Regions from separate parts of the Mesobacillus sp. LC4 genome, predicted to be linked through region 1. Evidence: riboswitches for the same ligand, from Rfam matches in the RefSeq annotation. Region 1 holds a riboswitch; the other holds the start of a gene.
The links. A riboswitch is a leader RNA that binds a small molecule or an ion and turns the genes downstream of it on or off. The one in region 1 is predicted to bind cyclic di-AMP.
Positions count from the first base shown of each region.

Region 1 (3,170 bases):
CAATCTTTCTTTCGGATAATGGCATTTTGGTTCTAGCTTTCCACGGTTGAACAGGAAGATAAATGATAGAATTCCTATTCTTCCTATGAACATCAAAGAAATAATGACAATCTTCCCTGCTGTGCTAAGTTCAGGAGTGATTCCCATCGACAAGCCGGTTGTCCCGAAGGCCGAACTGACTTCGAACATGATTTCCATCATCGTGAAGTTTTCCGTCGCGTTCAATATCACCACTGCCGCAAAACAGAGCAGCATAGCCAAAAAACTAACCACTACCGATTTCCGGATATCTTCCTCATGAAGTTCACGTCCAAATACCTTAATCGCATTATGTCCTTTTGCAAAGTTGATGATCAGCAATATGACCACTGCAAAAGTAGTCGTCCTGATGCCGCCGCCAACAGAACTTGGGGAAGCACCGATGAACATTAAAAAGCAAAGCAGCAATAAAGTTGGATTAGAAAAATCACTCACATTCATCGTCGCAAGCCCGCCATTCCTTGTTGAGGACGACTGGAACCAGGCATAAAAAAATGATTCATGCCAGTTGTAGTCCTTGAAGAAATGATTATATTCAAAAAGCAGGATCGCAAATGCACCAAAAAACATAAGCGCAAAGAAGGTTAATGTCGTCAACTTCGTATACAACGAAAAATGAGATCGATGGTGCTTTTTACGGTTCAAAAAGTATTCCTTCACTTCCACTAATACCGGGAATCCTATCGCCCCTAAGGTGAGTAGAATGATGTTGATGGTTTGCACGAAATAATCATGCGCAAAAGGAATCAGTGAACTTCCTGTAATATCAAAACCAGCATTCGTCGTTGCACTGACCGCCGCAAATAAGCCTTGGAGATAGGCTTCTTGCCATGTCGGGAAGTAACCAAGAAAATAGGTTCCTAATATAAGGGCCCCTACGGCCTCGATCAAGAGGATGATGGCCAAAATTTGCCTCATGAGTTTAACGAGACCCGACATCTGCGATTGATTCTGGTCGGTCATGATTAACTGGCGATCTTTAAGACCGATCTTCCTTCGCAATATCATCCAGAAAAACGTACCAAGCGTCATGATTCCAATCCCGCCAAACTGGAGGATGAACATCAATATGAAAACACCAGGCGTACTAAAGGTGTCCGTAGTAGATACAACCGCCAGGCCCGTTACACTAACGGCACTGACTGCTGTAAATAATACATCAATGAACGTCCAATGCACTCCCGGCTTGAGAGCAATCGGGAGACTAAGGAGCGCCGCTGAGATCAACACAGCAAATACATAAAACAATACAATGATTTGCGCAGGCTTCAACCAGTTCCTTTTAAGAATTTTCGCCAAGAATACCCCTTCTAACTATTTCAGATTGTTTTCATTAAAACACAAAAAGACCACCCTAAACAAGAATGGTCAATGCCTATCATTAACCCTTCTCTCTTCACGGCTTACGGAGTTAGCTGTCGGATTAGGGATTGAGAGTATCCCTTTTTAGCTGCATTCGCTAAAATTCACCCCAAGATAAAGTCTCTTTATCAAATATGGTTCCCCCGCTCAAAAGATTCAGCATAAAGGCCTTTTATTAAAATGAATAAGTATAAAATACTCCTATCGCATAAGAGTGTCAATCTCTTTTTAGAAATCGAAGGGGACATTTCATCTAAATGCCAAAGGCACTGTTCCATGAATGAACAATGCCCTCGCATTATTAAGAGCGAACTGGAAAAAAACGCTCGAAATTTCCAAGTCGCCAATAAAATGAAATTTCCGCCAGAAAAATTATGAAAATCGCCAATAAAATCATTTTTTCGCCAATAAAGTTGTGAAAACCGCCAATAAAATCATTTTTCCGCCAATAAAGTTTATAACTGCACAGCAGATGCCACAAAGTCTACCCACATATGCCTCTTTTATTCACCAACACCAATTAATCAACCGGAATCTCAATCTTTTGATTGTATTTTTTCACATAATGGATTCCTTTGACCAGCAAATACTCTGGCATGGACTTCGTTTCAAAGACCATCGTCCGTTCGCTGGTGATTCTATCTCCCTTTTTGTCCAATGTCTGGTCGATGGTTGTTTTTATAGGAGTCACCTTGTCACCACTTTGAACTGAGACACCGTCAAGCAATAGATTCTCGTCTGTCTCAATCGTGATTTCGATTCCACGCTCAGTAGCAGCAACCTTCTTAATCCAAAGGTCGTTCCCATGAAGATCATGCTGTGAACTTTCTGTTACCAGAATCTGTTCCTCTAATTTTTGGTAGCCGACAAACTCATTAAATACCAACTCCAGAGAATGCAACTCTTCTGGCAGACCATCGAAACGCAAATCGAACTTGCTTCCGTTAAAAGCGCTCCTTACACCATACCCTGCATTGTCGATGGTTTTACCATTTGCAATCAACTTGACTCCTTCGAAGCCGAACCTGATCCGGTCAAAATTATCCACGTCCATTTTTCCTTCGATAACGGTCGATGTGGGTGTTGCTGTAATCGTCTTGAACGAAACCGTCCCTTTATCAACCTTTACTGTTTCCTTAATCGACTGTTTTATCTGTGTCTGCATGGCTTTATTCGGATCATAAGGAAACGTGATGCTCCCCTCTTGGTACTCTTGCCCCTGCCAAAAATGCAAAGTCAATTTTTTCGCAAATGGACTGACTGGATCAAAATACATCGTCCCTTTTATTTCCGTACCTTCATCATTCAGCAGCTCCATGCTGCCTCCTCCATGGGCATTGGTGAGGAAGCCGGTAATTTTATCAGAAATAAAGACATAGTCCAGTGAATCCGCAATACCCTGTGGGTTTGATAAGGTATAGTACATAACCAATTGGTTTGCATCCGTCATGATTCCGTCAATGATCAGCTCTGTTCCATCAAACAATGTCGTCTTTTTATCAATGATTTGCCCCATGCCCTTATCATTCAAATCCTTCATTGTTCCTGTCATGATCTCCTCATAACCGAAGATCTTTTTCCCATAGAAGGCAAAGGCATTGTAATTATAGCTGATCAGCATAAAGCACAGAACACCTGCAGCAGCCATCATAATATATGGATTATTGCGTTTAGGCTTCCTTGAAGGCTTTGCATCAAGAGCGCTGCGCATCCTCGCTTCGAAATCCTGCGGAGGTGTCATGTCAGCTATGCGCCTCTTCTCCTCACTC
Region 1 covers NZ_JBGCUB010000006.1:134,062-137,231, forward strand. The annotation lists gene AB5I83_RS18440 (TrkH family potassium uptake protein) at 1-1,338, opposite strand, end outside; cyclic di-AMP (ydaO/yuaA leader) riboswitch at 1,425-1,573, opposite strand; gene AB5I83_RS18445 (DUF4179 domain-containing protein) at 1,922-3,170, opposite strand, start outside; gene AB5I83_RS18450 (RNA polymerase sigma factor) at 3,165-3,170, opposite strand, start outside.

Region 2 (3,170 bases), on a different contig from region 1:
GCATGGTGCTTGTTAAGAGCTTTGGCAACGACATTGGCGACTCCCATCTCTTTTAGAATGAGGACGGTTAGAATACTAGCCTGAATGTCATCCCCTATTGCCACAATGACAGTATCGAAGTTCCTGATTCCAACTGCTTTCAAAGTTTGCTCATCGGTTGAGTCACCGATGACCGCATGGGTTACAAACTCCTTATAGTCTTCGATATGTTGTTCACTTTTATCAATCGCTAGTACTTCATTTCCTTCATGATATAATGTGGTCGCCACACTGGACCCGAAACGTCCCATTCCAATTACTGCATACTGCTTTGCCATAATAACATCCTCCTACCCAATCATCACTTTTCCAGCTGGATATCGATAATGATCCTCTTTTCTTTTTTTCGCAATTGCATAAGCCAATGTTAACGGACCAACCCGGCCCGCGAACATCGTTATCGTTATTAATATTTTTCCGTATAATGACAGCTCAGGGGTCAAGCCCATGGACAGACCGACTGTTGAAAAAGCTGAGACCGTCTCAAATAATAGCACCAGAAACTCTTTGCCAGGCTCGGTAATGGTCAACACCATTGTAACCAATCCTATTAGAAAAAGGAAAATCAGTGTAACTGTCAATGATTTAGAAATGATGGTATGATCCATTCTTCTTCCAAAAAAAGTGACATCCTCCCGGCCGCGAATTTGTGACCTCACAGCACCAATCAGGACGGCGAAGGTGGTGGTCTTGATTCCTCCCCCTGTAGACCCAGGCGAAGCACCGATGAACATAAGGAAGATGATCAAGAACAAGGTTGACTGCTTCAAGTCTGGGATATTCAATGTATTGGACCCTGCTGTCCTCGGTGTGACAGCCTGGTAAAACGCTCCGAATATTTTACCAGTCATCGTCATTGGCTTCAAGGTGGAAGGGTTGTTAAATTCCAGGATAAAAATCAGGAGCGCCCCTCCAAACACCAAAACAGCCGATAGTGCTAAAACGATTTTTGAATGCAGGGAAAGTCTCCTTGTCTTGCGATAGTCAAATAGCTCATTCATGACAATGAACCCAATCCCTCCCAAACTGATAAGAGTGATCATGGTGATATTGACGATCGGGTCTTCAGCATAGGCAGTAAGCCCTTTGAATCCACCCATCAAATCAAATCCGGCATTATTAAAGTTCGAAACAGCATGGAAAAATCCAAAATAAATCGCTTTTCCAGCGGCCATTTCTTGTGAAAACCGCAGAGATAGAATGATCCCGCCGGTAATTTCGACTACTGCTGTAAAAAGGAAAATTCGTTTGACAAGCCTGACAATCCCTTCTACAGTCTCGTTATTCAATGACTCCTGGATGATCAGCCTTTCTTTGAACGAAATCCTTTTACCTAAAATAAATGCAAGCAAAGTGGCAAAACTCATGAAACCCAGTCCGCCAACCTGGATCATCGACAGGATGACCATTTCCCCAAAGCGAGTAAAGGTATCACCTGTGTCAACGACGACAAGACCTGTTACACAAGTGGCCGAAGTTGCCGTAAACAAGGCATCCAAAATCGGAAGTCCCCTACCATCCACAGTGGATGCTGGCAGTGATAGCAACAATGTCCCTAAAAGAATCATGGCTCCAAATCCAAAAACAAGTACTTTCGGTGGATCTAATCTAAAAAACAATTTCTTGCGCATGATCCTTCCTTCTTTCCTTAGTATGAGGAATTATGCGTCTAATATTTCTTTGCAGGGACTTTGTTCGATCTGGAATTTAGAATAGTCGACATATCTAAAATACAGCAAAACAAAAAAGCCCCCAGAGGCTAAAAGATAGCAGCCTTGTGGACTTTATACATACTGTCACACAAGCTTCATCTTCCTCTTCTGCAACGCTTACGGAGTTAGCTGTCGGATTAGGGCTCAGAATAGCCCCGCCTGTTATCCAGGCCTCACCCCAAGTGGATTGCTCCACAAAGTTGGTTCCCCCGCTCTATTCAGATTCAGCGATTTAGAAATATGAAACTCATTTAATATCTTAAACTGCTGTAATCATACTCCTCCGCCATTCCATTGTAAACATGAAGAGAAAGCCAAAAAAGGCGCTTTTCATTCAATTTCAACGATAATTGATGACAAACAATCGTATTTCTTACTGAATCGCCGTTTTTCTCCGTTTTACAGGTATTGAATATTGGGGTGATTTACTAGGCGCATTGGAGTTTATATCGATTCATTTAAAGGTAAATAATAGGGTTGAATAAACACGGCAATTATTAAGGGTTGATACTCATTTCTTAAATAAATTGTTCGGGAGGTTATCGTGGATGAAAGCCATGATTATTTTGAATCCATCTTCAGGAAAGGAAAAAGCAGCGGACTACGCTGAAAAAATAGAGGAAACATTACGTGACCGATACGATAAAATCGATATTCGAAGAACTGAGAAAGAGGGCGACGCTGCAGCATTTGCAACTGAGGCCTGCATTTCTTTATACGATACCGTCATTGCAATGGGCGGCGACGGGACCATCAATGAGGCCATAAATGGACTGGCTGAACAAAACCACCGGCCCGCTCTGGGCATCATTCCACTTGGTACGATCAATGATTTTGCGAGGGCTCTTACTATTCCACTGGACCCTTATGAAGCCATGGAAATTTTAAAAAAGCAAAACCTCCGCCCTGTGGATATAGGGAAAATCAATGATCATTATTTCGCGAATGTCATAGCTGTAGGATCCATTGCAGAAGCTTCTTATAATGTGAGTCCAGAACTGAAGACCAGATTTGGTTCCCTGGCTTATTTTATGGAAGGAGCAAAATCATTCCTTAATGGCGAAGCAATCGATTTAGTCGTCGAACATGAAGGTGGAAAATGGGAAGGTCATACTTTCCTGCTGCTTGCTGCACTGACGAATTCTGTTGGCGGCTTCGAGTCCCTTGCTCCCGAAGCAAAGTTGAATGATGGAAAATTGCATACTTTCATCATCAAAAAAGTTTCCGTTCCGAAAATCGCTTCCCTTGTCCCTTCGCTTATTAAAGGAGAGTTAGAGGAAAGTGAAGATGTCGAATATATACGGACTTCTTATCTCAATATTACATCTGACAAGGCGCATGTTGTGAACATCGACGGTGAAGAAGGCGAGCCATTGCCTTTTAAGGCAAAAGTACTTCCAGGACACTTGGATATATTTG
Region 2 covers NZ_JBGCUB010000002.1:918,475-921,644, reverse strand. The annotation lists gene AB5I83_RS10895 (potassium channel family protein) at 1-317, opposite strand, end outside; gene AB5I83_RS10890 (TrkH family potassium uptake protein) at 330-1,670, opposite strand; cyclic di-AMP (ydaO/yuaA leader) riboswitch at 1,850-1,991, opposite strand; gene AB5I83_RS10885 (diacylglycerol/lipid kinase family protein) at 2,300-3,170, shown strand, end outside.
Region 2: another riboswitch for cyclic di-AMP. It lies ahead of AB5I83_RS10890 (TrkH family potassium uptake protein); the one in region 1 lies ahead of AB5I83_RS18440 (TrkH family potassium uptake protein).